Regions from separate parts of the Arthrobacter sp. StoSoilA2 genome, predicted to be linked through region 2. Evidence: predicted binding sites of a transcription regulator. Region 2 holds the regulator's gene; the other holds the start of a gene.
What was found. Region 2 encodes HrcA, which represses chaperone genes, less so after heat shock. Its sites were predicted from a motif close to TTNGCACTCGNNNNNNNCGAGTGCNAA; they were not measured.
Positions count from the first base shown of each region.

Region 1: groES (co-chaperone GroES) is a predicted target of HrcA. The motif match lies at 16,031-16,057, and genes of this name have one in related genera.

Region 1 covers NZ_AP024643.1:3,446,583-3,467,942, reverse strand. The annotation lists gene LDN82_RS15740 (inositol-3-phosphate synthase) at 1-203, shown strand, start outside; gene LDN82_RS15735 (formate--tetrahydrofolate ligase) at 295-1,983, opposite strand; gene mshA (D-inositol-3-phosphate glycosyltransferase) at 2,089-3,333, opposite strand; gene LDN82_RS15725 (N-acetyltransferase) at 3,457-3,990, shown strand; gene LDN82_RS15720 (6-phospho-beta-glucosidase) at 3,994-5,370, opposite strand; gene LDN82_RS15715 (carbohydrate kinase family protein) at 5,417-6,511, shown strand; gene alr (alanine racemase) at 6,562-7,815, shown strand; gene tsaE (tRNA (adenosine(37)-N6)-threonylcarbamoyltransferase complex ATPase subunit type 1 TsaE) at 7,812-8,441, shown strand; gene tsaB (tRNA (adenosine(37)-N6)-threonylcarbamoyltransferase complex dimerization subunit type 1 TsaB) at 8,441-9,112, shown strand; gene rimI (ribosomal protein S18-alanine N-acetyltransferase) at 9,126-9,605, shown strand; gene tsaD (tRNA (adenosine(37)-N6)-threonylcarbamoyltransferase complex transferase subunit TsaD) at 9,643-10,770, shown strand; gene LDN82_RS15685 (glutamate--cysteine ligase) at 10,781-11,932, opposite strand; gene LDN82_RS15680 (GTP-binding protein) at 12,118-13,257, shown strand; gene ykgO (type B 50S ribosomal protein L36) at 13,303-13,425, shown strand; gene LDN82_RS15670 (shikimate 5-dehydrogenase) at 13,465-14,277, shown strand; gene LDN82_RS15665 (class I SAM-dependent methyltransferase) at 14,284-15,510, opposite strand; gene LDN82_RS15660 (hypothetical protein) at 15,578-16,006, shown strand; gene groES (co-chaperone GroES) at 16,198-16,494, shown strand; gene groL (chaperonin GroEL) at 16,579-18,192, shown strand; gene LDN82_RS15645 (response regulator transcription factor) at 18,377-20,032, shown strand; gene LDN82_RS15640 (hypothetical protein) at 20,201-20,542, shown strand; gene LDN82_RS15635 (NAD(P)-binding domain-containing protein) at 20,577-21,360, shown strand, end outside.
Region 2 covers NZ_AP024643.1:2,766,859-2,776,308, forward strand. The annotation lists gene LDN82_RS12520 (PhoH family protein) at 1-1,037, opposite strand, end outside; gene LDN82_RS12525 (GerMN domain-containing protein) at 1,460-2,332, shown strand; gene LDN82_RS12530 (16S rRNA (uracil(1498)-N(3))-methyltransferase) at 2,376-3,149, opposite strand; gene dnaJ (molecular chaperone DnaJ) at 3,152-4,279, opposite strand; gene hrcA (heat-inducible transcriptional repressor HrcA) at 4,330-5,337, opposite strand; gene LDN82_RS12545 (DUF3097 domain-containing protein) at 5,516-6,379, shown strand; gene LDN82_RS12550 (DUF4870 domain-containing protein) at 6,516-6,929, shown strand; gene hemW (radical SAM family heme chaperone HemW) at 6,960-8,189, opposite strand; gene lepA (translation elongation factor 4) at 8,190-9,450, opposite strand, start outside.

The sequences.
Region 1 (21,360 bases), 690 kb from region 2:
AGCTCGAAGTATGGGATTCCCCAAACTCCGCTGGTGTGATCATCGACGCCATCCGCGCGGCCAAGATTGGCCTGGATCGCGGCATCGGCGGCCCGCTGCTCTCCGCGTCCAGCTACTTCATGAAGTCCCCGCCGGAGCAGTTCAACGACGACATCGCCCGCGACAAGGTGGAAGCCTTCATCCGCGGCGATATCGAGCGCTAAACCGCAACAGCACAAGCAACGCGGGGTCACTTACGGCCGATGATTCACCATCGGATGGGCCGTAAGTGACCCCGCGTTGCTTTTAAGGAGGTCAGAAGAGGCCAGTGGGATTGCCGTCGGGACCGACGTCCATGCGCATGGCGGCCGGTTCTTTGGGCAGGCCGGGCATGGTCATGACGGCTCCGGTCAGGGCGACTATGAAGCCCGCACCCGTTTTGGGAATGAGTTCGCGCACGTGTACCCGGAATCCCTTTGGCGCCCCGAGCTTGGACGCATCGTCCGTGAATGAGTATTGCGTCTTGGCCATGCAGACGGGCAGCCCGCCCCACCCATTCTTTTGGATGTCCACCAGCCGCTTCTGTGCCGGGACGGAAAATTCCACTCCGTCGGCGCCGTAGATCTCCTGCACGATGGTCCGGATCTTGTCCTCCACAGAAAGTTCCAGTGGGTACAAGTGGTGAAAATTTGAGGGCCCCTGCACTGCCGCTGCCACCTTGGCCGCGAGTTCATCCCCACCGTCGCCTCCTCCGCCCCGGCCCCAGACATCGGCGACGGCGGCTTCCACGCCTTCCGCTGCGCACCAGTTCAGCAGCCACTGAAGTTCTTCGACAGTGTCGGTGGCGAACTTGTTGATGGCAACGACCGGCGAAATGCCGAACTTGGCGACATTGCCAACATGTCGTTTGAGGTTTTCCACTCCTGCGGCTACGGCGTCCACGTTGGGTTCGCTGAGTTTGTCCTTTGGAACTCCGCCTTGCATCTTGAGCGCACGGATCGTTGCCACAACAACGACGGCGGACGGCGCCACGTCAGCGATGCGCGACTTGATGTCCATGTACTTTTCGGCACCCAGGTCTGCGCCGAATCCTGCCTCGGTGACCACGATGTCTGCCAGTTGCTGTGCAGTCCGCGTTGCGATGATGGAGTTGCACCCGTGGGCGATGTTGGCGAAAGGGCCACCGTGTACCAGTGCCGGTGTCCCGGCGATGGTCTGGACAAGGTTTGGCTTGATGGCGTCCTTCAAGAGCATTGTCAGGGCACCTTCGACACCAAGATCGGCAACAGTTACCGGTTGGCGGTCGAAGGTGTAGCCGAAGGTGATCCGGCCCAAGCGCGCACGGAGGTCGTCCAGGTCCGAAGCCAGGCAGAATACGGCCATGATTTCGGAGGCCACGGTGATGTCGAAGCCGTCTTGCCGGGGTACGCCCTGGGCAGGGCCGCCGAGTCCGATAATGATTTCCCGTAAGGAGCGGTCGTTCATGTCGATAACGCGTTTGAACGTCATGCGGCGGGGGTCGATTCCGAGCTGGTTGCCTTGGAAGATGTGGTTGTCCACGAGTGCCATGAGGGCGTTGTTGGCCGAGGTGACGGCGTGGAAGTCGCCAGTGAAGTGAAGGTTGATGTCGTCCATGGGCAGTACCTGGGAGTATCCGCCTCCGGTTGCTCCGCCCTTCATGCCAAGGATGGGTCCAAGTGACGGTTCGCGGAGCGCGATCATCACTTTGTGGCCGGCGCGTGCAAGGGAATCGGCCAGACCAACAGTGGTTGTCGATTTTCCTTCGCCGGCAGGGGTGGGGGACATGGCTGAAACGAGGACTACCTTGCCGGGCGCTTTGCCCTCGGGGAGCACTAGCTTGGCCGGAGTGATCTTGGCTTTGTAAGGTCCATAGTGTTCCAGTGCGTCCACGTTGATGCCCGCGCGTCGCGCAATTTCCTCGATGGGCAGGATGGTGGCGTTGTGGGCTATCTCAAGATCGCTCAGGCCCTTGTTTTCAGACATCGTTGTCCTTCGGCTTAGTGCTTACGCTGTGTGGGCTGACGCTCGGCGCCCTGCCTACGCTGTGCGCGACAATCTATCAGGCGCCAGCCCGTAACCGCGTGAGGTTCACCGCCCGGGGACCAGCAGGCCGCCAACAGACTCGCGATAGCTTTCCAAGGTGATCGCAGCAGTCCGCTGCCAGCCAAAGGATTCGGCATGGGTCGCGGCCAAACGGCCCATGTCCTCGCGCGTCTGTACGTCGTCGTACAAATCCTCGAGGGCATCAGCCCAGTCGGAAGGATCGTGGCCATCTACCAGGATGCCCGTCCGGCCATCGGAAATTGCGCGTGAGAGCCCACCCACGTTGGTGGCCACTACGGGGGTGCCGCACGCTTGTGCTTCCAAGGCCACGAGTCCGAATGACTCGCTGAACGAGGGCATCACCACGACGTCTGCGGAGCGGAACCAGCTGGCGAGCTCGGGCGCTACGACGGGCGGGCGATGCGTGACGACGTCGGCCAGCCCGGCCTCCTCGATGATGTGCTGCAGGTTGAAGTCCTTGGCGCCGCTGAGCGAGCCCAGAATGGTCATTTCCAGATCGATGTCAGGCCTGCGCTTCCGCAGGAGACCGGCCGCTTTGACGAAGACCTGGGGACCCTTAAGACGTTGGATCCGGCCTGCGAAGAGTATGTGGAAACTGTCCGGCCTGACATCCCGCTGGGCGCGCGACTTGCGACGGAAGGATGGCGTGAATACTTTCAAGTCCACGCCGGGAGGTGCGACGTCAATCTTGTCGATGTCGGCTCCGTAGTGGGAGACAAGCTCTTCTGCCTCGGCTGGAGTATTGGCGATGAGGCGGGCGGCACCATCAACAATTCGCTGCTCGCCGTCCTCCCGACGCCGCGGTTCGGGCCGCTCGCCGGACTCAAGAACAAGATTCTTGACCTTGGCCATGGTGTGCATGGTGTGGACCAGGGGAACACCCCAGAGCTCGGACAATTCCAGTCCGGCAACCCCGGACACCCAGTAATGGGAATGGATGATGTCGTAGCGGCCGTGGGGTTGCTGTTGCCGGATCCGATCGATCTCCTCCACCATCTGGTGAAGCAGGGCAGGCAATTCTTCCTTGGGGACTTTCCGGCGGGGTCCGGCCATCACGTTGTGGACGCATACGCCGGGTCCGGGATGCTCGACGGCGGCCTGGCCGGCTTTGGTGGAACGGGTGAAGATCTCCACCTCCACACCGGACTCGGCCAGCGCCATGGCCAAAGCCCGCACATAGACGTTCATTCCACCAGCGTCTCCGGCCCCTGGCTGTTCCATGGGGGAGGTGTGCAGTGAAAGGAATGCCACCCTACGGATCAATGGCACACTTTCCTCCTTGCCGTGAAGCCAACTTGTGAAGCCAAACCACTTTTGCCCTGCAGAAAACACTACTCCTGAAGCCGGGCACTACATGGCGCCAATCCCGGCTATGTGGACAAGGCTGCTAGCGTGTGCGCTGTGAGCCAAGAAACCCTTTTCGACATCCGCCCAGCCACGCCCGAAGATTGGCCCGGCATCTGGTCCGTCATGGAGCCGATCCTCCGTCAGGGGGAGACCTTCACCTGGGACCGCGACACAACTGAAGAAGCTGCCCGTACTAAATGGCTGAAGGAAGCGCCCGGCCAAACGTTCGTGGCCGTTCGCACTGCGGATGGGCCGCACCCGGGAGGCGAGGTGCTGGGCACTGGCGAGTTCCATGCGAACCAGTCCGGTGGCGGCAGCCATGTGGCGAACGCCGGGTATATGGTGAGCTCCAGGCATTCGGGCCAGGGAATTGCACGGGCGCTGTGTGCCTACTCGTTAAAGGAAGCCAAAGCGGCAGGATTCCGCTCCATGCAATTCAACGCTGTGGTGGAGAGCAACGTCAGGGCAGTGTGGTTGTGGCAATCCATGGGATTCCGCATCCTGGCCACGGTGCCCGAGGCCTTCGACCACCCTGAAATTGGGTACGTCGGCCTGCACGTGATGTACCGGAAGCTCTAGAAATCACTTCCAGAGTCCGCGCAGTTCCGGGAAGGCTGCCTCGTAGCCGTCAAGGAGTTGGGCGCCCAGCGAGGCCGAGCCGACCAGCGGGTGCGCAGCAAAGGCTTGCAGTGCCGCCTCCCTGTCACCGTTCCGGACAGCCCCGACCGTCAGCCGTTCCACTTCCTTGACGTGTTGCATCAAGGTGAGGAACTGGCCTCCGGGCCGTTCCTGCGCAAGCGGCATGGCGCCGTCGGGTGTTACCTCGCAGGGAACTTCGACGACGGCGTCCTCCGGCAGCCCGGTCACGGCGACTTCCGCCTCGTGTGCCAAAGAGCCGGCGACGGGTGAATTGGGCACATTGAGGATCAGCTGCGTCGTCCCGCCTCCGGATAGAGCCCGCATCACGGACAAAGCCACACGCTCATAGCCGCCCCCGGCGAGGTCTTCCTCGTCGCGGTGCTCCCCGTGAGTGCGGGCCTCGGCCAGGTAGCCTTCCTCGCGGGAGCGCCGGGCGGCATCCCACATGGCGTAGGCGTTCGAGGCTTCCACAAGGGATGGGTAGAGCGAGCTCTGTTGCTGGTGGATGGACGCCCCACGCGTTTCGCGTTGCTTCAGGATGGCTTCCGTTGCCTGTTCGGTTTGGTAATAGTAGTAAAGGTATTCATTGGGCAGGCAACCGAGTTTCTCCAGGGTGTGCTGGCCGAACAAACGCCCTTCCTCGATTCGTTCCAGCGCCCTACGATCCGATAACAGCTCCGGCAGCAGATCCCGGCCGTCGGGTGCCAACTTGTAAAGCCACCCGAGGTGGTTCAACCCGAAGTAGCCCACGCCGTCGAGCATTCCTTCTTGAAGGGGTGAACCGGCGGCCCGTGCGGCGCGTTGGACCAGGCCGCCGGCGGAATCGCAGATACCGATCACCTTTGGTCCCAGCTCCGGCACCAGCGCCTCGGTGACCATCCCGGCGGGGTTGGTGAAGTTGATGAGCCATGCATCCGGGCAATAGTGCCGCATTCCCTCGGCGAGCTCCAGCATGTGCGGAATGGAGCGGAGGGCGTAGGAGATGCCGCCCGCACCCGTGGTTTCCTGGCCCAGCAAACCGAGGTCCAGGGCCACGCGTTCGTCGGCTATCCGTCCTGCCGTTCCGCCCGGGCGGATCGCGGCGAAGACCATATCGGTGCCGGTGAGTGCCTGCCCCAGGTCAGTCGAAATAACGACGGCGGGCCGGGAACCTTCCGGCGTGGGCATATCGCGGAGGACTGCCTGGATGGCGGCGAGACGCGCGGGATCGACGTCGTAGAGCACCACCTCGTGCACCAGTCCCGCGAATGGACCCGTGCCTAAGGCACGATACACAAGGGGTACCCGGAAGCCGCCGCCACCGGCGATCATGAGCCGCATGATCCGAGTCTATGCAGCCCGGAAGGCGCAGCGTAGTGTGCCGTGCATGGACGCAATGCCCCAGCGACGTTTTGACCCCCTTGCCGCCGTGCGCACCGAGGGCGACGGCCAATGCGACCTTCTCCTGGCGGGAACGGTCTTCCAGGACATCATTTTCACCGGACTGCCGCACTCTCCCGAGCCCGGCACTGAAGTGTGGAGCGAGGGCATGGGCAGCTGCCCGGGCGGGGTTGCCAACCAGGCGATCGCCGCGGCCCGGCTTGGCCTGAGGACCAACCTGGCGGCAGCCTTTGGCGACGACGGTTACGGGGATTACAACTGGCAGATCCTTGAAAGCCAGGAGCATGTGGACTTGTCCCTGTCGCGTCGCGTCCCTGGCTGGCACTCGCCGGTTACCGTGTCCATGTGCGTGAACCAGGATCGATCCATGGTCACCCACGGGCACCCCGCGCCGATCAAAGCCTCGGACCTGATCGGAAAGCCACCCAAGGCGCTCGCGGCCGTCGCGGATCTGGGCGAGGAATTGGAACCCTGGATGCTTGCGGCGAAGTCCGCCGGAACCAAACTTTTCGGCGTGGTGGGCTGGGACCCCAGTGGAGAGTGGTCACAGCGAAGGTTGGAGCAACTGGAACACTTTTACGCTTTCCTGCCCAACGCGCCGGAGGCCATGGCGTTCACAGGCAAGACCGATCCGTGGGCGGCGCTCTATTCCCTGGCCGATCGCGTTCCAGTGGCTGTGGTGACGTTGGGCGCGCAGGGCGCCATGGCCGTGGACTCGGAGACGGGCGAAGAGGAATGGGTGCCATCGCTGCCCGTTTCTGCCTACGATCCGACCGGCGCCGGCGATTGTTTCGGGGCGGCCTTCATTGTGGGGTGCCTGGCAGGATGGCGATTGGGGGACCGCCTGCGGTTCGCCAACCTCTGTGCCTCGCTGGCTGTCCAACAAGTTGGTGGGTCTTTGGCGGCGCCTGGCTGGGGAGACATCGCGGACTGGTGGCAGCGTGCCAACGCGCGGAAGGAACGGCAATCGAGCCAGTGGCTGCGGCGCTTTGCCTTCCTTGAGCCGATCGTGAAGGACATCCCCGCTGAAGCACAAAGACGCGCCCGCGCCACGATCGCACACTTGTCCGATGCCCAGTAGGAACGGGGGGAATTGAACCCCCGTTCCCCGGCACCACTAGAATCTCTAGGGTGACTTACGAAGCAGCTGCAGATATCGGGATCGGGTCCAAGGCCTCCATAGCAAAGTCAGCGGTCCTTGAGCGTTCCGCCGTGATCGATCTTGATGCCGTGCGGCACAACGTTCGTCAGTTTGTCGCGATCGCCTCCCCGGCCTCCGTGATGGCTGTGGTGAAGGCCGATGCTTATGGCCATGGCGTGGTTCAGGTTGCACGTGCAGCCCTCGACGCCGGAGCGGCCTGGCTGGGCGTCGCCCACATTTCAGAGGCGCTCGCCTTGCGCGCAGCGGGCATAGACGCACCGTTGTTGGCGTGGCTGCACACCCGTGAAAGCAACTTCCAAGCCGCAGTTGCCGCCGGCATCGACGTCGGGATTTCCGGTTGGGAACTCGACGCCGTGGTGGCGGCCGCCCGCGAACAGGAGCGTCCCGCGCGGGTCCATTTGAAGGTGGACACAGGGCTCGGCCGGAACGGCTGCCCAATCGCCGAATGGGACCAGCTGGTGGGCCAGGCCATGGAATACCAGGACGAGGGCCTGCTTCGCGTTGTGGGCATTTTCTCCCACCTTGCGGTGGCCGACGAACCGCACCGGCCCGAAACGGACCAGCAGTTGGCGGTTTTCCGTGACGCACTCGCCATCGCTGAGGATGCCGGCGTCGATACCGAGGTCAGGCACATCGCCAACACTCCCGCTGCGCTGTCCCGGCCGGATTCGCACTTCGACCTCATCCGGGTGGGGCTCGGCATCTACGGGTTGTCGCCCTTCGAAGGAGTCACCTCCGCCGAACTTGGCCTGCACGCTGCCATGAGCGTCCGCACACTCCTCTCCAACTGCAAAAAGGTCCCGGAGGGGCAAGGCGTTTCCTACGGCCTGAAGTACCACACCAGCCAGGAGAGCACGCTGGGCCTGGTTCCCCTGGGCTACGCCGACGGGGTCCCGCGCATCGCCACGGGCGGTCCGGTTCGCGTTAACGGCGTCACCTACCCTGTGGTGGGCCAGATCGCGATGGACCAGATGGTGATTGATCTTGGACCGCTCACCCCTGAAGAAGCGGCCGGGCTTAAGGGCAGCGAAGCCGTGATGTTCGGCGACGGTGCCGATGGCGGCCCCACCGCCGATGACTGGGCGGCGGCAGCGGGAACCATCAACTATGAGATCGTGACCCGCATTAGTCCGCGGGTGCCCCGCAGTTACGTCAACGAGGTTCCGGCGCTGCCGGAGGTACACCAGGGCACCCAGGCAGCATCGGAATCGGCGACGCTATGAACGAACCACTGCTCGAACCCAGCGAACCATTGAAAGGCGGCGAACCGCTCTGGGAACGCAGACTGAAGGTTACGACGGCGGAACAAACCCACGCGCTCGGTGCAGCACTGGGCGGGGTGCTTGAGACGGGGGACCTCCTTGTCCTGACGGGGGAGTTGGGTGCGGGAAAGACGACCTTCACCCAGGGGCTGGGAGAGGGCCTGGGCGTACGTGCCGGGATCATCTCGCCTACGTTCGTGCTGGTTCGGATCCACCCAAACCTTCCGGATGGCCCGCGTCCCGGTGGCCCGGACCTGGTCCACGTCGATGCCTACAGGCTGGAATCAGCTGCTGAGATCGATGACATTGATCTCGAGAACACCATGGACTCGTCCGTCACCGTGGTGGAGTGGGGGAGGGACCGGGTTGAGCACCTCTCGGACAGCCGCCTGGAAGTGGACCTTCACCGGTCTGTGGGTGCCGAAGGCGTTGTGCCGGCTATCCATGTCGAGGACAGCGGCACGGTCCTGGACTTTGACACTGATGACGACGACGAACCACGCACCATCATTTTCCGCGGTTTTGGCCCCCGCTGGGCCGAGGCGCCGAAGCTTCTTGAAACCACGATCTCCGAAGGAGGCCACTGATGCTGATCCTGGCTATCGACACCTCGGCAGTGGCCAGTGCTGCGCTGATTTCGGATGTTGCCATGGAAGGCGTGGTGGATTCCTTTTCCACCGAGGACACCCGAAGCCATGCCGAAGTCCTTGCGCCGGGCATCGGGAAGCTGCTGGCCGGTGCCGGCGTTACCGGCGCGGACATTGACGTGATCGTCACAGGGGTGGGCCCCGGACCGTTTACCGGGCTGCGCTCAGGTATTGCCACCGCACGGACCCTGGCTTTCGTCTGGAACAAGCCGCTGTATGGGTTGATGAGCCTTGATGCGATCGCCCTCGAAGTAGCGGAGTCCACTGCGGCTGTTCCCGAATTCCTGGTGGCCACTGACGCGCGGCGCAAAGAGGTCTACTGGGCGCGGTACGTCCTTGAGGAGGGCCAGCTTCCCCAGCTCATCGACGGGCCGCATGTGGGTTTCGCCTCGGACTTACCGGACCTGCCCGTGTTTGGGGCCGGCGCTGGACTGTACGCCGACGTCCTCCGTGCCGACGAAGACTTTGCCGAGGCCCAACCGGACGCGGCGTCCCTTGGCCAGCTCGCGCTTGCCAGAATAACGGCAGGGCAGGAGCTCTTGGACTCCACACCTTTGTACTTGCGCGAATCGGACGCCCAGGTGCCGGGTCCCAGGAAGCGTGCCCTGTGATGGAAGTGGACCGATGAAACTCCCACCCAAACTGGAGCTCGCAGGAGTTTCCCTGCGCGATATGACCGAGGCTGATGTCCCGGCCGTCGAAGCCTTGGAACGTCGACTGTTCCCCGTGGATGCCTGGCCCCTGCAGATGTTCTTCGACGAGTTGTCCCAGCCGGAGACACGCCGCTACGTGGTGGCCCAGGTTGAGGGCCAGATCGTGGCCTACGCCGGATTAATGTGCATTGAGCCGATCGCGGACGTCCAGACGATCGCCGTCGTTCCCGAATTCGAAGGCAAAGGCATCGGTTCTGCCATCCTGACCGAGCTGATCGAGGAGGCGCGGCGGCGTCACGCGGCGGACGTCCTCCTGGAGGTGCGCGCGGACAACCCCCGTGCACAGCAGCTGTATCTGCGTTTCGGATTCGAACAGATCCATGTCCGGCCGCGGTATTACCGGGACGGTACGGATGCGTTGATCATGCGCCTGCCCCTGAATAACCCATGACACTGAACACGTCACATTCCATAGAAGGAGCCAACGCGTGAGCGGCCCTTATCCAGAACAGCCGAAACAGCCGTTGGTGCTGGGCATCGAATCGTCCTGCGACGAAACCGGCGTCGGAATCGTGCGCGGTACAACCCTGCTGACAAACACGGTGTCCTCCTCCATGGACGAGCACGTGCGCTTTGGTGGCGTCATCCCTGAGATCGCTTCGCGTGCCCATTTGGATGCCTTTGTGCCCACGCTTCAGGAGGCGCTGCATGAAGCCGGAGTGACTCTGGAGGAAATCGACGCCATTGCCGTCACATCAGGGCCGGGCCTGGCGGGCGCCCTCATGGTTGGTGTCTGCGCCGCGAAGGCCCTGGCCGTCGCTACGGGCAAGCCGCTCTACGCGATCAACCACCTGGTAGCGCACGTTGGCGTGGGGCTGCTGGATTCAAGGCCCGACGCCGGTGCTGCCGCCGGCCTGGGTGCCGGCCACTTGCCGCAGAACCTCGGTGCGCTCCTGGTTTCCGGTGGCCATACGGAGATCCTCCGTATCCGCAGCATTACAGATGACGTGGAGCTCCTTGGTTCGACCATCGATGACGCCGCCGGTGAAGCCTACGACAAAGTTGCCCGGATCCTGGGCCTTGGCTACCCGGGTGGCCCCGCCATCGACAAGCTGGCACGCCACGGCAACCCGAAGTCCATCCGCTTTCCGCGCGGCCTCACCCAGCCCAAATACATGGGCACCGCGGAGGAGAAGGGGCCCCACCGCTATGACTGGTCCTTCAGCGGCCTGAAGACCGCGGTGGCCCGGTGCGTGGAGCAATTCGAAGCCCGCGAGGAAGAAGTACCCGTAGCCGATATCGCAGCGGCATTCCAGGAGGCCGTGGTGGACGTCATCAGTTCAAAGGCGGTCCTGGCCTGCAGGGAGCACGGCATTACCGACGTGCTCCTTGGTGGAGGTGTTGCTGCCAACTCGAGGCTGCGTGAATTGACCGGCCAACGGTGTGTGTCGGCGGGCATCAGGCTGCATGTGCCGCCACTGGACCTCTGCACGGACAACGGTGCCATGGTGGCAGCCCTCGGTGCTCAACTGGTCATGGCCCGAATCGGGCCCAGCGGAATAGCGTTCGCGCCGGATTCCTCCATGCCCGTTACTACGGTGTCGGTGGCTGCGTAACTCCACCCAACTATGCGTCGGGGCCTTTACGCATCTGCTGTACGAGGTCCATGACCACTGCCTGCAGGTCCCCGTTGTGTTCGGCGGCCACGCGGCGCTGGCGCTGGTAGCTGGCGCCGCGTTCAATGATCTTCATGACGTCGGCCAGTTCCTCAGAGCATCCGAGCTTGGCTGCCACGGGTTCCAAGCGTGCGACCGTTTCTGCGAGGTGCTCGGTGACCAATTGCTCGTTGCCCTTGGCATCGAGGATGATGATGGCTTCCATGCCGTAGCGCGCTGCACGCCACTTGTTCTCCTGGACGTGCCAGGGCGGCATGGTGGGAATGCTCCCGCCGGCGTCGAGGATGGAGGAGAACTCGTCCACGAGGCACTGTGTGAGTGCGGCGATGGCGCCCACTTCCTCAAGGGTGGCCAGGCCATCGCAAATGCGCATCTCGATAGTGCCCAGGTTGTAAACAGGCCGGATGTCCCAGCGGATCTCGGAAATGGCGTCGATGACACCTGTGGTGAACATGTCCTGGACATAGGACTCGTATGCTTCCCAGGTTTCGAACTGGAACGGCAGGCCAGCGGTGGGGAGCTGTTGGAACATGAGGGCCCGCTGGGATGCGTAGCCGGTTTCTTCGCCGGCCCAGAAGGGGCTGGAGGCGGACAGTGCCTGGAAGTGCGGGAAGTAGTTGACCAGGCCGTCCAGGATGGGGAGTACTTTGTCCCGGCGATCGATGCCTACGTGGACGTGGACACCATAGATGACCATTTGGCGTCCCCACCATTGGGTCCGCTCGATCAGCTTGGCGTAACGCTCCTTGTCGGTGACCGGCTGGAGCAGGGGAGGGCTGAACGGATGGCTGCCTGCGCAGAACACCTCCACTCCCATGGGGTCGGTGACTTCGCGGACAGCGGCGAGGGAGCGGTTGAGGTCCTCTTTTGCTTCCTTGACCGTTTCGCAGATTCCGGTAACGAGTTCCACCGTGTTCAGGAGCAGTTCGCGCTTGATGTGGGGGTGTTCGTCGTCTTCGTTGAGGTCCGGATGGTTCGCAGCGACACCCTTGAGGACGTCGTTCGCCACTGAAACCAGTTCTCCGGTGCGTGCATTGACGAGCGCCAACTCCCATTCCACACCCAGTGTCGATTGCCTGGATGGCGCAAACTCAATCTGCACGTAGTCCCCTCGTTGCTTGTTTCTGCTGGACTTTCTGCTGGACGCAACCCGCTGCGGGGCCGTCAGCGGTCGGCTCAAGTCTAGTGCAGCCGGAGCATGGCTGATTGCGGACAGGGCGAAGTTAAGCGCCGCGACACATCGCAAGCGAATTGCTAATGAGAATGGTTTTCAATTAGAATCCTTCCATGCACCTCACCGTTGTCAGCTCCCTGGACAGTCAGTGCCGCGAAGCGGCCACCGCCCGGCTTGGTCGAACCCACACGAACTCCGTCGTCGTTCTTCACGACCTCCTGGATGGTTCCTTGGTCATGCGGCGCGTCTACAGGGGAGGCCAGTTGTTTGAGCGCGAAACAACCGTTCTGGAACACGGTTGCCTCAGCTGTACGGTCAAGCTGGATGTCGTACCGACGGCGGAGCGCCTCGCCGCTTGCGGGTTCGACCACGTGGTCCTGGGCCTGCCACCCGGCGTCCCGGCAGGGATGGCAGTCGCGGAACTCCGGCGCGGCCTCACCCGGACTGCCGTCATGGACAACGCCATCCTGGCCTTGGACCCCGTGGATCTCGACGATCACATCTGGGACCGGCACACCCTCTTTGAATCCGGCTTCACATCGATGCCGGAGGATGAACGGACCAGCGGCGAGTTCCTGATCGGCGAGTTCGGGCAGGTGGATACTGTCATGTTGCACCCGGGCTTGGGAGCGGAATTGTCCGGAAATCCCCGCATGGGATCCGAAGAATGGGTGACTGGCGTGGAGCTGCTTGGGCAGCTGGCACCGCACGCTGCAGCAATCGGTGCGGCCGATGACTTCAGATCGGGCTGCTTCGACGACGCCGAAGCGGCCGCACGCACCCGGCCCGGAGTGGTCTGCGTGCCTTTGGATGATTCTCCGGGTTCCTTCCGAACCGTCCTCCACAAGGCCGGGCGGCCGCTGCACCCCGGCCGTTTCCGTGAAGCACTTCCCCAACTCGCGGCCGGAACCCACTGGCTCCGCGGACGCTTGTGGATCGCCTCGGCTGCCAAGATCCGGATTGCGGTACAGGGAATTGGTCCCCGGGTGTGGCTTGAGAGCACCGGAACCTGGCTGGCGGACGCACCTGCCGCAGGTCGCAAAGGCAAGGTGGGAGCCGACGTCGACGCCGTCCTTGACTGGCACCCGAACTACGGCGACCGCGGAACGGTCCTGGCCATTACCGGACGCTCCGAGGACATCGACCCCCAGGAAATCCGCGCCCTCCTGGAGGGCTGCCAATTAACGGAGGCCGAGATGGAACTCGACTTTGGTGTCTGGGAGGATCCCCTGGAACTTAGCGAAGCATTTTAGCCAGCCACCCCAAAAACCAACCCACCAACAAGAAGGAGAAAAACCATGAAGGTCAGGAACTCACTGCGTGCCCTCAAGAAGATTCCGGGCGCACAGATCGTCCGACGCCGTGGGCGCACGTTCGTCATCAACAAGAACAACCCGCGAATGAAGGCCCGCCAGGGCTAACGGCGCGGAAGCGCAAAGGGCCCGTTGTTTAATGGGTGAATGCCAATCCTGAACAAAGACATGTCCCTGTGCATTTCGCTCGCGGCCCGGCCCAGCAACATTGGGACCAGGTTCCACAATTATTTGTACGACCTGCTCGGACTGAACTTTGTCTACAAGGCATTCGCCCCGGCGGACATCACTCTTGCAGTGGCTGGCATCCGCGGCCTCCCCATCAGGGGAGCCGCGGTTTCCATGCCCTACAAGGAAGCGGTCATCCCGCTCGTGGACGTGATGGATCCCTCGGCAAAGGCCATCGACTCGGTCAACACGATTGTCAACAACGACGGCGTCCTGACCGCATATAACACCGACTACATCGCCATTGCCCGCCTGCTGAAGGACCATAGAGTACCCAGCAGCCACACCGTGTTGCTGCGAGGAGCCGGAGGAATGGCGAAAGCGGTGGCCGCAGCCCTTCGCGATGCAGGCTTTACGTCCGTGACCATCGTTGCCCGCAACGAAACCACAGGCCGTGCGCTCGCGGACCTTTACGGTTTCGCCTGGCAGGACGACGTCAACGGATCCACGGCGGACCTGATCATCAATGTCACGCCCTTGGGCATGGCTGGTGCGGACGAAAGGGCACAGTCCTTTGACGACGCAACCATTGCGGCGGCAAAGATAGTGTTCGACGTCGTCGCCCTACCCTCCGAGACGCCCCTCATCACGGCTGCCCGGCAGGCCGGCAAGCCGGTGATCACTGGAGCGGAAGTCATCGCCATCCAGGCAGAGGAGCAGTTCGTCCTGTACACGGGCGTCCGCCCGAGTGCTGAGCAGGTCCGCGAAGCCTCGGAATTCTCCCGACGCTGACGCGGACTAGAACGTCACGGGCTCCACCGCTACGGCCACTCTTTCCTCGCCAATCCTGGTCAGGACAAGGGTGGCCGTTTTTGCGGGCTTGCTGTCTCGCTTGGATGGAAGCAGTTGTTTCCGCAGTTCTTCGGGAGTGACAGCGGTGCCGCGCTTCTTGATGTCCAGCACCGAGATGCCGTTCGCTTTCACCCAGGCTTTGAGGGCTTTGACGTTGTATGGCATGACCTCCAGCACCCTGTAGGCCTTGGCAAAAGGCGAGTCATGGAGTTCCGGGGCGCAGATGTAGGCGATATGTTCATCCACCAGGTGGCCGCCCAGGCGTTCTGCGACGTCGGCCACCAGGCCTGCGCGGATGACCGCACCGTCAGGTTCGTAGAGGAACCCCTCAACCGGCCCGACGGCGGCTACCGGGCCGCCGTCGAAATCCTCACCGCTGGTGAGCTCGGCAGCGCCCTGGGAGCCGATGACAAGTGCCGCGCGCCGGATCCCGGGGCGGGCCACGGCGTTGAACCACAGGGTGACCTCCGTGACGTCGCCACCTACGGAGACCCACTGCGCTTCACAGTTCGCCGGAACCGAGTCGTGGGGCATGCCAGGACCCATCTTGACGCCGACCGCACGGCCGGCTGCGGCCAGGCCTTCAACGAACGACAACGGGGGAGAGAATGCTTCCGGATCCCAGATCCGCTTTGTCCCGGACGTCGAGGTTGTGCGCCGTGCGGGATCCAGCCACACGCCGTCGATCCCGCCCAGTTCCACTGACGTGGCATCCGAATGCACCACTGTGGCGTGCGGGAAGGGCATGAGGTTGATCGTGGCGCAAGCCGCGGTGGTTTCATCCATCTCCACTGCAGTCACGGCAATGTCCATCGAGGCCAAGGCCATGGAGTCGGCTCCAAGGCCGCAGCCAAGGTCTGCTACGTGGGAAATGCCGGCCTTGGCAAAACGCTCGGCGTGCCGGGCCGCGACGTTGAGGCGCGTCGCCTGCTCGAGTCCGGCCTGGGTGAACAGCATCTGGCGGGCGAACTCGCCGAACTTGGCCTCGGCGCGGGTTCGGAGCCGGGACTGCGTGAGTACCGCGGCCACCAGCTCAGGGGAGTGGCCTGACTTTCGAAGATCGGCGTTCATGCTGAACGCATCGGCTTCGCGGTACGGCCCCAGCGAGGCAAGGAGTTCCCATCCTTCAGTGGTCAGCAAGGGTGCGATCTGTTCCTGCGGTGCATGAGACATGGGATCAAGCCTAACGGGGCGCGCCTTGACGCCGTGAGTTGGGAATCAGCCCGATAGGGTTGTTTTCATGGAAGACAACGCAGCTCCGCAGCCCTCCGACACGAACAACCCGGGCGGGAACCGCCCCGCTGCCCCGGGAGCTTCAGAGCATTCCGCCGGCCGGTCCCTTGTGGCGTTTGCCCGTCCTGCCTTGATCGCGGGGGCCGTGATCGCGGTAATCTGCGTTGCCCTGCTGATCGTCATCTTCGTCCTGGACTCATTCAACGCAGCTGCCTACTCCGTCACAGGCAAGAGCGTGAACGACGCTACTGATGAAGCCCGCGATATCCGGGACCTCTACAGCGGGGCCCGCATTGGCGGGATTATCGCCCTGGTGATTTCCGGCGTCGTCGCCCTGGCAGCCGCCGTCGTGCTGTATTTGAATCGCGGATCGGCACCTGTGGATGAGGATGACGACGGCGAAGACTACGATCTGGATGACCTCACCGGGCGGTAACGGGAGTTCACCAACGACGAAATTCTGGCACTCACCTTGACCGAGTGCTAACGCTTACATAGAGTCTTGTTAGCACTCTCCCCCGGAGGGTGCTAATCACGCCAGGCGTCCACCGGCACCGCGACGACGGTTGCACGCCACGGCACCCTAGTTCTTAGTCCATGAATCAGCTCATGAAAAGGAGAGTCCGAGTGTCGGTCTCGATTAAGCCTCTTGAGGATCGTATTGTTGTTCGCCCGCTCGAAGCAGAGCAGACCACGGCTTCCGGCCTGGTAATTCCGGACTCCGCACAGGAGAAGCCGCAGGAAGGCGAAGTTGTTGCAATCGGCCCCGGCCGCTTCGATGACAACGGCAACCGCGTGCCGGTTGACGTAGCTGTTGGCGACGTCGTTATCTACTCCAAGTACGGTGGAACCGAAGTCAAGACCGGCGGCAACGAGTACCTCGTTCTGTCCGCCCGCGACGTCCTTGCGATCGTCGTAAAGTAACTTCCTGGAGCCCCGCACCGCAGCCGCGTTGGAATCATTCCGACCTTCTGCGGTGCGGGTTTTCTGTCTTGAAAGGACACAACCATGGCAAAGCAGCTTGCTTTTAACGATGCTGCCCGCCGGTCTCTTGAGGCCGGTATCGACAAGCTCGCCAACACTGTCAAGGTGACGCTTGGCCCGCGCGGCCGCAACGTCGTGCTGGACAAGAAGTGGGGCGCTCCCACGATCACCAACGATGGCGTGACGATCGCCCGCGAAGTTGAGCTTGATGACCCCTACGAGAACCTTGGTGCGCAGCTGGCCAAGGAAGTAGCCACCAAGACCAACGACGTCGCTGGCGACGGCACCACCACCGCTACGGTGCTGGCGCAGGCACTGGTCAAGGAAGGCCTGCGCAACGTTGCTGCTGGTGCCGCTCCTGGCGAGATCAAGCGTGGCATCGAGGTTTCCATCGAAGCCATCGCAGCCCGCCTCCTGGAGAACGCCAGCGAAGTGCAAGGCACCCAGGTTGCCAACGTTGCCGCTATCTCCGCCCAGAGCGACGAAATTGGCGAACTGTTGGCCGAGGCTTTCGGCAAGGTGGGCAAGGATGGCGTCATCACCATCGAAGAGTCCTCCACCACCCAGACCGAACTCGTCCTCACCGAAGGCATGCAGTTCGACAAGGGCTACCTCTCCCCGTACTTCGTCACTGACGCAGAACGCCAGGAAGCCGTCCTCGAAGACGCCTTGATCCTGATCAACCAGGGCAAGATCTCCTCGCTGCAGGAATTCCTGCCGTTGCTGGAGAAGGCGCTGCAGGCCTCCAAGCCGCTGTTCATCATCGCAGAGGACATCGAAGGCGAAGCCCTGTCCACGCTGATCGTCAACCGCATCCGCGGCACCCTGAACGTCGTCGCCGTCAAGGCTCCCGGCTTCGGCGACCGCCGCAAGGCCATGCTGCAGGACATCGCTACGCTCACTGGCGCACAGGTTGTTTCCCCGGACCTTGGACTTTCGCTGGACACTGTTGGCCTTGAGGTACTGGGTACGGCTCGCCGCATCACGGTCACCAAGGACAACACCACCATCGTCGATGGCGCCGGAACCGAGCAGGACGTTGCCGACCGCGTGGCCCAGCTGCGTGCCGAGCTCACCCGCACGGACTCCGACTGGGACCGCGAGAAGCTGCAGGAGCGCCTTGCCAAGCTGGCTGGCGGCATCGGTGTCATCAAGGTTGGCGCAGCCACTGAGGTTGAGCTGAAGGAAAAGAAGCACCGCATCGAGGACGCCGTTTCCTCCACGCGTGCAGCCCTTGAAGAAGGCATCGTTTCCGGTGGCGGTTCCGCGCTCATCCACGCCCTGAAGGCACTGGACGAGTCCCCGGCCGTCAAGGCCCTGGAAGGTGACGCGGCAGCAGCTGTTGGCATCGTCCGCCGCGCCTTGATCCAGCCGCTGCGCTGGATCGCCCAGAACGCCGGCTTCGACGGCTTCGTCGTCGTTTCCAAGGTCTCCGAACTGGAAGCCAACCACGGCTTCAACGCCAAGTCCGGCGAGTACGAGGACCTGATCGCCGCCGGCGTGATCGACCCCGTCAAGGTCACCCGCTCCGCACTCCGCAACGCCGCTTCCATCGCTGCCCTGGTTCTCACCACTGAGACCCTGGTTGCCGAAAAGCCGGCCGAGGAAGAAGACGCACACGCAGGCCACCAGCACTAACAGCCTGTTCAAAAAAGCCCTGGTCACCTTCGTGTGGCCAGGGCTTTTTTGTCAGCAACCCGCAGGTTCCCCGGAGCCGCGGGGACCTATTGTGGGACTTACGACGGCGGCGGTACCCTGACGCTAATACGGCGGCTTGGGTGCGCCAACCGGGTTGCTCCCGGTCGCGGAATGAGTGTTCACTATGTCGGTCACAGCCTTGGATATGGGACGCTCGGCATTCTCCGAGCGTCGTTGGAGCGATGCGCTGGACTGCCTTGCCCGGGCCGATTCCGAAGGTGGCTTGCCTGCCCGGGACATGGAACTGGTGGCATCCGTGGCAATGCTGCTGGGCCATGACGATGACGGAGTGAAGTACCTGACGCGGGCCCACGAGGAATTCCTGACGTTGGGCGACATGGCCGGTGCGGCGCGCTGCGCGGCGTGGCTGGTGCTGTTCCTCATGGACATCGGGGAGCCCGCGCGAAGTTCCGGTTGGATGTCCCGCGCCCAGCATCTGATTGCCGAAATGGAAGAGCCCACCGAAGCGGAGGGCTATCTCCTCATCCCATCCGCCCTGGGTTCCCTTTACGGAGGAAACCCCGAGGCCAGCCACGAGCTGTTTGGCCGGGCCTTTGAAGTGGGCCGGCGTTTCCACGACAGGGATCTCATGGCGTTGGGCCAGCTGGGCCTGGGCACGGCCAGGATTACCCTCGGCTCCCCGGACGAGGGATTGCAGCTCCTCGATGAAGTGATGTTGTCCGTCACCGCCGGTGAGGTCTCGCCCATACCTTCCGGGATCATCTACTGTGCGGTGATTGGAAGTTGCAGGCTCGCTTTAGATGTCCACCGCGCCCAGGAATGGACAGCAGCCTTGGAGCGGTGGTGCGGAGACCGGCCGGACATGGTGATGTTCAGTGGGCAATGCCAATCGCACCGCGCAGAGCTGTTCATCCTGCATGGCGCCTGGGACGAGGCCTTGGCTGCGGCCCGCATCGCCCAGGACCGTTCGCGTCGGGGCGATCCGGAAGCGGCCTGGGGAGCTTGGTACCAACAGGGGGAAGTCCTCCGCCTCAGGGGCAGGTTTGACGAGGCCGACGCAGCCTACGCCAAGGCCGGGGAGACGGGCTTTGAGCCATTGCCCGGCCTTGCGCTTCTACGTATGGCCCAGAACAAAACGTCCCAGGCGCAGGCCATGTTGCACCGTGCGATGTCCGGAGCGGATCCGGCCAACCGCTGCAGGCTGCTTCCGGCGGTGGTCCAGGTGGAGCTTGCGGCGGGGGACGTCGTCGCAGCCCGAGAGGCCGCGAATGAACTCGCAGCACCGCTCCACGAAGCCAGCCGCCCCTTGGAACGAGCGCTATCAGCCCAGGCGGAAGCGAGCGTTCTCTTGGCCGAGGGGAGTGCCGAAGCCGCACTGATGACCGCCCGGAAGGCTTGGCGGCTTTGGTACAGCCTCGAGGCTCCGTATGAGGCTGCCCGGTGCCGGTTGTTGGCCGGTCGTGCGTGTGCCCGGCTGGGCGACCCCGACTCTGCCGCCATGGAATTCGAAGCGGCCGCAGCCGAGTTCGCAGAACTCGACGCAGCGCCTGCCCTGGCCGGGGTGCTGGGTCTCAAGGCGGGAGCCGGAACGGTGAGTGGCGGCGATGGTTCCGTGCCCACTGCCCGTGAACTGACTGCCCGTGAACTTGAAGTCCTGAGGCTTGTCGCCGACGGAAAAGCCAACAAGTCCATTGCCCGGGAACTGTATCTCAGTGAAAAGACCGTTGCCCGCCACGTCAGCAATATCCTCAGCAAGCTCTCCTTGCCATCCAGGGTTGCTGCCACCAAATACGCGTTTGAGCACCACTTAACCAACTGATGCTCTATCACTTCCCACCGCTTTTCTCCCGATCTTCTCTCACATACCGCAGGGTTTTCCCGAACGCTCTCTCACTTCCCGGCATGCGCATAAATACCCATGCCCATTCCTGCAGGATGCGTCATTTGGCCGACGCGGCAAGGGGCGCCGGACTCATACCTTGGGCTTATGAACATTCCACTGCTCGCCGGCACCGTATCCACCGTGCTTTTTGCATCCAGCATGCTGCCCATGTTGTTCAAGGCAGTCCGGACCAAGGACCTGGCCTCCTACAGTTTGAGCAATATCACCTTGACCAACATCGCCAATGCCGTGCACTCGTTCTACGTCTTCGACCTTCCGGCGGGGCCGGTGTGGCTGCTCCACACCTTCTATGTGGTGACGTCGGCACTGATGTTGGTGTGGTGCCTGCGATACCGGAAGGCTCCCACTGGAACCCCAGCAACTGAAACCCCAGCAACGCGGGGTCACTTAAGGCCCATGTCGGCCGCTGCCATAGGCCATAAGTGACCCCGCGTTGACCAGTAATGAGAAAGGAAAAGCCATGAAAAAAGCTAGTCACCCACAGTTCGATACCGTGATCGTAGGCGGTGGCCAGGCCGGCTTGGCGCTCGGCTATTGGCTGGCCAAAGGGCACCACGACTTCGTCATCCTCGACGAGAACGCCAGGACCGGCGATTCGTGGCGCCAGCGGTGGGATTCGCTCCGACTCTTCACCCCGGCCAAGTACGACGGTTTGCCGGGCATGCCGTTCCCAGGGGACCGCCTGGCGTTCCCCAGCAAGAATGAGTTGGCGGACTACCTGGAAGGTTATGCACAGCGGTTCAGTCTTCCGGTGGTGCCCGGGGTCCATGTTGATGGAGTGACACAAGAGGGTGATCGCTTCCTTGTGAGCTCCGGTGACAGGTCCTGGACCGCCAACAACGTAGTGGTTGCCACCGGCGGGTATCGCCTGCCCAAGCGGCCGGCATTCGCGAATGAGCTGGATCCGGCCATCGTGCAGCTTCACTCGCAGGAATACAAGAATCCCGGGCAACTCCAACCTGGACCAGTGCTCGTTGTCGGGCTCGGCAATTCCGGCGCGGAGATTGCCCTCGAAGCCAGCAGGACCCACACCACGTTGTTGGCGGGCAAAGCCAGTGGCGAAATCCCTGTTCGCCATGGACGCGCTGCAGCCCGGTTTGTTCTGCCTGTTATCCGGTTCGCAGGCCTTCACGTCCTGACGCTCAACACACCGGTTGGCCGGAAAGTGGCGCCGGCATTCAAGATGATGGCGGCACCTTTGATCCGAACACGTACCAAGGAACTGCGTGAGGCGAAGGTGGAAC
Region 2 (9,450 bases):
CGGTGCGCGTCATCCCACCTGCTGTAGGCGGAGACGATGTCTGCAACCAAACGGTGCCGGACGACGTCCGCAGCCTCCAGGATGGAGAAATTGACGTCATCGATCCCGGTGAGGATTTCCCGTACGATCCGTAGTCCGGACGTGGAGCCAAAAGGCAGGTCGATCTGCGTTACGTCTCCTGTAACAACCATCTTGGAACCGAATCCGAGACGGGTCAGGAACATTTTCATTTGTTCAGGAGTGGTGTTCTGGGCCTCGTCCAGGATGATGAAGGCGTCGTTGAGCGTCCGTCCACGCATGTAGGCCAACGGTGCGACTTCGATGGTGCCGGCAGCCATCAGCCGGGGAATGGATTCGGGATCCATCATGTCGTGCAGGGCGTCGTAAAGCGGCCGCAGGTAGGGGTCGATCTTGTCGCTCAGCGTTCCCGGCAGGAAGCCCAGCCGCTCCCCCGCCTCAACGGCGGGCCGGGTCAGGATGATCCGGCTTACTTCCTTGAGTTGCAGGGCCTGTACGGCCTTGGCCATGGCGAGGTAGGTCTTGCCAGTACCTGCCGGGCCAATACCGAAGATCACTGTGTTCGCATCGATGGCATCCACATAGTTCTTCTGGTTCAGGGTCTTGGGCCGGATGGTTTTGCCACGGCTCGACAGAATGTTGTGGGTAAGGACATCCACGGGATTCTGGACTGACTGTGTCCTCAGGAGGGAAACGAGCTGCTGGAGGACATCAGGGGTAACGACGGTTCCCCTGGCAACCAGTCCGCGGACCTCCTCAAGGAGGCGCATGATGCGCGGAATGACCGTGGAGGGACCGGACATGGACAACTCATTGCCGCGAACGTGGAAATTGACGTCCGGGAACTGCTCCTCGATGTAGCGCAATGCTTCGTCATGGCTGCCCAATGAGTGAACCATCTGATCGGAGTTGTCGAACGTGACGATTTCCGTGCGCGTGCCCGGTAAGGTGTGCGGGAACTCGGTGGTGGCTGGGTTCCCGTTTCCGGTCCGCAACCGCCCATTCAGGGATTCACTCATAGTGGTGGCCGTGCGGCCTCTTCTCCTCCGGTCGGAATACAGTTGGTCCATCGTTTCGACAACGGGACTGGCTGAACCGCCAGGCCATATGCCGGAATGCCTTCAATCCTACGCCAGCCCGGAACGACAAGGGCGTACACGCGGGCTTCGTCCACCTTGCACGGGCCGCTGGGGGACGACTTTTTGTCTCAACTCGGCATCAAGCGGGTATCAATCCTGTTTCAGTTGACGCCAGTGCCCGGAAACCCTGCCAGCCGCCGTCGACGATATGCCAAGCTGGCAGAGCGGGTAGTCAGACTACGCCCGTTCGACTCGTCGGCGACAACCACCGGCCGCAAAGGCAAGGAACCCCAATCGTGCAGTCAGTAAGCCATCAGCCCGGCGGGCGAAAGCGGAAAAAGTCCGCCGTCGCCGCGCCTGCGATGCTTGCTGTCCTTTTGCTGACCGGCTGTATCGCCAACGGTGGACCCACCCAAGCTACCTCCAGCGCGCCGCCCGTCAGCGTCCAGGAAGCTCCGGCCAGCAATGCTCCCCTGGAGACCACCCAGGCGTCCACCAAGATCCCGGTTTACTGGATTGGACGGAGCAAGGAAGACGTCTACCTGTACCGCGAATTCAGGGACATCTCCGGCGACGGAAACCCCGTCACCACAGCACTGCGGATCATGATGGCCGAAAAGCCGTTGGACCACGACTTCTTTACTCCCTGGCAGGACCCAGGCAGCCTGGCAACCTCCATTTCGGGCAAGAACGTGATCACGGTTGATATTTCGCGGGACGCCTTCAATTCCAACCTTGATGCAGGTATGGCGCAACGGGCTGTACAGCAGCTGGTCTACACGGCCACCGCAGCGGCGTCGTCGTCGGGCCTGATCAATTCAGGGCAGCAAATCCAGGTGGTCATTCTGGTCGACGGCCACACGGATTTCATGGCGTTTGGCCAGGTGCGGCTCGGTCAACCAATGGCCAGGGACGCTTCCTTGGTTGCGCCACTGTGGATTATCGACCCGCAGGAGGACACCTCGCTGCCCGCCGGCGCCGTTAAGTTCAATGGCCGCAGCACTGACAGCTCCAAGCCCGTCAGCTGGCAGATTCTCCGGGACAACGGCAGCGGTGAGAAAACCAGCCTGTTGACCGGCCAGACAAAAGCCACCGGCGAGCCGGGACAATTCGGCGTGTTCTCCTTCAGCGCAACCCTGAAACCAGGGAAATACGAATTACGCGTGACCCAGGTTCAGGACTCCGGGCAAGCAGACACATCCACCACGGATACGCGTCTTTTCAGCGTCGGCTAGAGCCAGGGTCCCCAGGGTAGTTTCGCCTGCCAGCCCCCACGGCCTACCAGCGGCCCAGGACGTCGGAGGCGAGTACGACGGCGGCGGGTCCCGCCGTCGATGACCTCAGGACGTGGTGGCCCAAGAGAGCCGTGACCGCCCCGGCGTCGCTGAGGCGCGTCACCTCGCGCGGCGAGATGCCACCTTCCGGCCCCACGATCAAGAGGACTTCACGCGGCGACTCCAGCCCGCCGCCTTCAGCCACGAGCGGCGCTTCAAGGACGGTCCGCAAAGGGTTCTTGGCGTCCTCGTGAAGGATCACAGCCAGGTCTGCGGCAGCAACAGCCTTTGCCAGCGCCGCGGAATCCAGGATGGGACGTACCTCGGGTATCCATGCCCTGCGGGCCTGCTTGGCCGCGGCAGTGACCACAGACTGCCACTTGGCGTGGGCCTTTGCAGCGCGATCCCCCTTCCAGCGGACAATGGATCGCTCGGCCTGCCAAGGGATCACTGCATCAATGCCCAGTTCGGTGGCCGTTTCAATAGCCAACTCGTCGCGGTCACCCTTGGCCAATGCCTGGACAAGCACCAAACGCACATCCGGCTGGTCCTCGAAAATCACACTGGATGCCATGACGGACAAACTTCCAGGGCCGGCCTCTGCCACCGTGCCTGTCAGGCGGGCTCCTGCGCCATCGGCAATGTCCACGGCCTCACCGACGGTGAGGCGCTTCACCGTCACGGCATGCCGGGCTTCCGCACCGTCGATGACGAACAACGCGCCCGGCTCAACACCGTCCAGGGTCCCGGCAGGCGTGAAGAAAACGGGGTTGCTCACCGCTACAGGTTACCGAGCTTGTCCCGCAGCTTGGCGAACATGCCGCCGCTGGCCACGAGTTTGCCTTCGCTGAACTGCTCGCCCCGCAACTTGGCAAGCTGCTGCAGAAGCTCTTCCTGTGCCGGATCCAGCTTGACCGGCGTCTCAACGTGCAGGTGCACCTTGAGATCGCCGCGACCGTAGCCCCTGAGGTGGGTAACACCCAAACCGCGAAGCGTGATGACCTCGCCGGACTGGGTGCCGGCCTTGACGTCGATCTCCTGGGGCCCGTCAAAGGTTTCCAGGCTCAGTTCCGTACCCAAAGCAGCGGCCGTCATCGGAACGCTCAGTGTTGCGTGCAGATCGTCGCCTTCACGGATATAGGTGGAGTCACTGTTGACGCGGATCTCTACGTAGAGGTCGCCGGCAGGTCCGCCTGCCGGTCCTGCTTCGCCTTGGCCGGAGAGCTGGATCCGCGTACCCGTGGCAACACCGGCGGGTACCTTGATGGTGAGGGACCGGCGGCTACGGATGCGGCCCTGGCCGTTGCACTCATTGCAGGGATCCTTGATGACGGTACCGAAGCCTTCGCAGGAACCACAGGGGGCGGTGGTCATGACCTGGCCCAGGATGGATCGAACGGCCCTCTGGACCTGGCCACTGCCGCCACAAATGTCACAACGCTCCGGGTGGGTGCCCGGCCGGCAGCAGCTGCCATCACACGTGGGGCAAACCACTGCCGTATCAACTTCGAGCTTCTTGTTGACACCGAACACGGCGTCTTTGAGGTCGATGCGGACGCTGATGAGTGCATCCTGGCCCCGACGCACACGGGAGGCTGGTCCAGCGTGTCCGCCGCCACCGCCGAAGAAGGTGTCGAAGATGTCCTGGAAGGCAAAGCCTTGGCCTGAGTAGCCGCCGCCGAAGCCGTTGTCAGTGCCATTCTCGTTGCCGGTGGCATCGTAGACGCGACGCTTCTGGGGGTCGGACAGCACTTCGTAAGCATGCGTCACGGCTTTGAACTGCTCCGCGACATCCTCCCCGGGGTTGACGTCCGGGTGAAGCTTTCGCGCCAACTTGCGGTACGCCTTTTTGATCTCTTCCCCGGTGGCTTCCGGCGAGACTCCCAAAACGTCATAGTGGCTGCTCAAAGTCGGTATCTCTTCCTTGTTGTAAAGCGGTTCTTACCTCGGGGCCGGCGTCAGCCGCCGAGAATGCGGGAAAGGTAGCGGGCCACGGCGCGCACGGCAGCCATGGTGGTGGGATAGTCCATCCGGGTTGGTCCGAGGATTCCGACCTTGGCTCCGGAGCCGTACCCCGTTGCCACGACCGAGGCCTCGGCCAGGCCGTCGTAAGGATTCTCGCGTCCGATGCTGACTGTCACGCCGCGGGGATCATCCCCCATATCGGACAACAACCGGAGCATGACAACTTGTTCCTCAAGAGCTTCCAGCACTGGCCCGATACTCAACGGGAAATCCACATTGGAGCGGGCAAGGTTGGCTGTTCCGGCCATGACGATGCGCTCTTCACGGCTGGTGTCGCTCAAAGCCTGGAGACCATGGGCAAGATGCTGCGCGAGTGCGCGAAGGTCCGGCGGGCACAGCGCCACGACGGATGGCAGCACCTGCGGCAGCAGCGCCAGCTGGGTTCCCGCGATACTGCCAAGGAACCGGGAGCGCAGTGCCATCAGGGCCTCGTTGCTGACATCGGAGCCAGCCTCGATGACCTTCTGGCCAACGCTTCCTGTATCTGCGATGAGGACCACCAGCACCTGCTTGGGCGCCAGGAGGACAAATTCAACGTGACGGACAAGTGCGCGGTTGGAGTGCGGGTACTGTACGACGGCGACCTGGTTGGTCAGTTGCGACAGGAGCCTGACGGTGCGCTCAAGGATGTCATCGAGGTCGTCCGGCCCTTCCAGCAGCGAGTGGATGGCTCGACGCTCCGCGGCGGACAACGGCTTGACCTGCGAGATCCTGTCCACGAACAGCCGATAGCCCTTGTCCGTTGGGATCCGGCCGGCACTGGTGTGCGGCGCCGCGATCAGGCCCTCTTCTTCAAGTACGGCCATGTCGTTTCGGATGGTGGCGCTTGAAACGCCGAGATGGTGCCGCTCCACAAGTGCCTTGGATCCAACCGGCTCACGGGAATGCACATAATCCTCAACAATTGCGCGCAGTACTTCAAGCTTGCGTGGCTCACTCATTGCAACACCTCCTGACGACTGTCCCGGCCTGTGTAGGACCGATAGCTTTTCGGACCAATACTTAGCACTCAACATGCCCAAGTGCTAACAAGTCTAGTATGAGCCAGCACGTTGCTAGCATTGAAACCGCCCGCGGGAGTTATTCCCAGCACAACCAGCACAAAGGGGTATGAAGTCCTTGGCTTTCGATACGTGGGGCCCGCAGGATCTGTCCGCTCCTGCCAAACGCCAGCTCCCCGAGGTAGCCGTCCAGCGCGGGATGGTCCTTGAAGACGTCCAGTCCGGCTGGGTGGGCGAAGTCACCCGCGTGGAGAAATCGGGGGGAATGCACATCGTCTCCCTTGAGGACCGGCGTGGTAAAACCAAGTCCTTCCAGCTCGGATTCGGTTTCCTGCTTGAAGGACAGGCCATCCGCCTCATGCCGCCGGCGGCAAAGGCTCCTGGTTCGACTCCTGGTTCATCTCTGCAGCCGGGTCGAACGGCATCCGGGTCCGTCAGGGTCCTGGGCCAGCGTGCCCAGGTGGCCAAGGCGAGCCGTATTTGGGTGGAAGGCAAGCACGACGCCGAACTGGTGGAGAAAGTCTGGGGCGATGATCTCCGCATTGAGGGCATCGTCGTAGAGCCGCTGCACGGCGTGGACGACCTCAGGTCAGCGATCGCAGAGTTCTCACCCGGGCCCGGCCGCAGGCTTGGGATCCTGGTAGACCATCTGGTAGCGGGCTCAAAGGAATCACGCATCGCCGCAGAAGCCATGACGGTGCCCGGAGCCGCCGGAAACGTGCTGATCGTCGGCCATCCGTACGTAGACGTCTGGCAAGCGATCCGGCCAAAAGTGCTGGGTATTGAGCGGTGGCCGGACGTTCCACGCGGCACTGACTGGAAGACCGGAATATTGACCGCTTTCGGTTGGCCGCACGAAACCGCCGAAGACATTGGACTCGGCTGGCAGCGCCTGCTTGGTGCGGTCCGCACCTACGCCGATCTGGAAGCCTCGCTGCTGGGAAGGGTGGAGGAAGTCATCGATTTCCTCACCACTGCCTGACGGTCTTGTCCTGAATTTACGTTTCCTGAACGCACTTTTCCCGGGAACGTAACGGGGCGTTGGTCCCGGGATGACCCGGAACCCAGTATTCTGGGACAGCAACACTGCAGCATCTTTACAGCAAAGGGAAGACACCGTGGCAGAGAACGCTCCTGAAGAACCGGGCAGCGCCGCAGGCCAGCCCCAGTACCATGGCGCGCCCGCAAACGCACTCCCACTGACGGCAAGCGAAGACCGCCAGTGGGCCACCCTTGCGCACTTCGGGGGAATTCTGGGATGCCTGCCCTCCCTGCTGATCTATCTGATCTTCCGTGATCGCGGGCCGTTTACGGCGCAGGAATCCAAGGAAGCCCTGAACTTCACGCTCCCTCCGACCATCGCAGCAGTCCTGGCGAATATCCTTGTTCTGCTTCCAGTGGTGGGAAATATCTTTGCAGTCATCGCCACGGGCATCTGGGTAGCACTTACGTGCTTCTCAGTCTCGGCTGGTATTCGTGTCAACCACGGGCAGCCCCACCGCTACAAGCTCAACCTGCGCTGGATTAAGTAGTCCCGGGCCACCGCAGGATTCTTCCGACGGTTAGTCCGGCAGAATCCTGCGCACCACGGCGTCCGCCAGTAGCCGGCCTTTGAGCGTAAGAACCAGGCGACCCTTGAAGGCCGCAACCGGGTCCACCAGCTCTTCAGCGATAAGTCCCGCCATCGCATGGCGGCCGACTTTGTCCAACGCATCCACCGCTAGCCCTGTACCGAGCCGCGCCTCAAGCATGATGCGCTCGACTTCCCGGGTGTCGGCGTCGAGAGTTTCCCTGCCGGCTGCCGGCGAGTCTCCTGCAGCCAGCCTGTTGGCGTAAGCCGTGGGGTGCTTAACGTTCCACCAGCGGACACCGCCCACGTGGGAGTGGGCACCGGGACCAATACCCCACCAGTCATCGCCCCGCCAATAGGCAAGGTTGTGACGGCAGGCTTGTTCAGGCGTTTTCGACCAATTGCTGACCTCATACCAAGTCAGGCCGGCTTCGGAGATCAATTTGTCAGCGAGCTCATATTTGGCGGCGTGGTCGTCGTCGTCGATTCCCGGGACTTCGCCGCGGCGGATTTGGGCCGCCAGCTTTGTGCCGTCCTCCACGATCAGGGCATACGCGCTGATGTGGTCGGGTTCGTAGGAGAGGGCAGTCTCAAGGGACAGTTGCCAATCCGCCATCGACTCTCCCGGCGTGCCGTAGATGAGGTCAAGGCTAACGGCCAGGCCAGCCTCGCGCGCCCACTGGACCACCAGCGGAACACGGCTGGGCGTATGGGTGCGATCCAGCACTTTGAGCACGTGCGGTACCGCGGACTGCATGCCGAAGGAGACGCGCGTAAAGCCGGCATCAGCGAGCACCTTGAGCGATTCCGGCGTCACAGAGTCGGGGTTGGCTTCGGTGGTCACCTCTATGCCCGGCTCAAGTCCCCAATGCCCGACGGCGGCGCGCAGGATACGTGCCAAGTCCTCGGCAGGGAGCAACGTGGGTGTTCCCCCGCCGAAGAATACGGTGCTCAGGGGCCGCTCCGGCAAGCCGGAAGCATTCAGGGCCGTTGCCGCGAAGTCCAGCTCCGTGACGGCCGTTTGGGCATAAGCATCCTGCGACGCCCCACCGCCGAGCTCCGTGGCCGTATAGGTATTGAAGTCGCAATAGCCGCACCGCACCGCGCAGAACGGGATATGCACGTACAGCCCGAACTTGCGGTGCTCGACGCCGGTCAGCACCTGCGGAGGCAACAAACCATCCGCAGGTGCCGGGTCGCCCAAAGGAAGGACGCTGGGCATCTACTTCTTGGCCTTGTCCTTGGACTCGTCGGTGGTCAGCGCGGCAATGAAAGCCTCCTGGGGCACTTCAACCCGGCCCACCATCTTCATGCGCTTCTTGCCTTCCTTCTGCTTCTCAAGCAGCTTGCGCTTACGGGTGATGTCACCGCCGTAGCACTTGGCAAGAACGTCCTTGCGGATGGCCCGAATGCTTTCCCGGGCAATGATGCGCGATCCGATGGCAGCCTGGATGGGCACCTCGAACTGCTGACGCGGGATGAGTTCGCGCAGCTTGCCGGTCATCATCACACCATAGGCGTAGGCCTTGTCACGGTGGGTGATGGCACTGAAAGCATCCACTTGCTCGCCCTGGAGAAGGATGTCCACCTTCACAAGGTCCGCGACCTGTTCGCCGTCGGCTTTCCAGTCCAGGGATGCGTAACCGCGTGTCTTGGACTTCAGGAGGTCGAAGAAGTCGAAGACGATTTCCGCCAGCGGGATCCAGTAGCGCAGTTCCACGCGGTCTTCTGACAAGTAGTCCATGCCACGCATCTGGCCACGGCGGCTCTGGCAGAGCTCCATAATGGATCCCACGAACTCGTTGGGCGCCAGGATCGTAGCGGACACCATGGGCTCGCGGACTTCTGCGATCTTGCCTGTGGGATATTCGCTGGGGTTGGTCACGTGGACCACCTTCTTGTCCTCCAGCGTGACCTCATACTCAACGTTGGGAGCTGTGGAGATGAGGTCCAGGTTGTACTCGCGCTCGAGGCGCTCACGGGTGATTTCGAGGTGCAGCAAACCCAGGAAGCCAACGCGGAAGCCAAAGCCCAGGGCAGCAGACGTCTCGGGCTCGTAGACCAGGGCGGCGTCGTTCAGCATCAGTTTCTCGAGGGCATCGCGGAGAACGGGGTAGTCAGTTCCATCGAGCGGGTACAGACCCGAGAACACCATCGGCTTGGCGTCGGCGTAGCCGCTGAGCGACTCCGATGCCGGCTTGGCGAGGTTGGTTACGGTATCGCCCACCTTGGACTGGCGAACATCCTTCACACCGGTGATGAGGTAACCCACTTCACCGACTCCGAGGCCCTTGGACGGTGTGGGCTCCGGGGAACTCACACCGATCTCCAGGAGCTCGTGCGTGGCCCGTGTTGACATCATCTGGATGCGTTCCCGCGGATGCAGCATGCCATCCACAACGCGGACGTAGGTGACCACGCCACGGTAGGTGTCATAGACGGAGTCGAAGATCATGGCACGTGCCGGTGCGTCGGGATTGCCG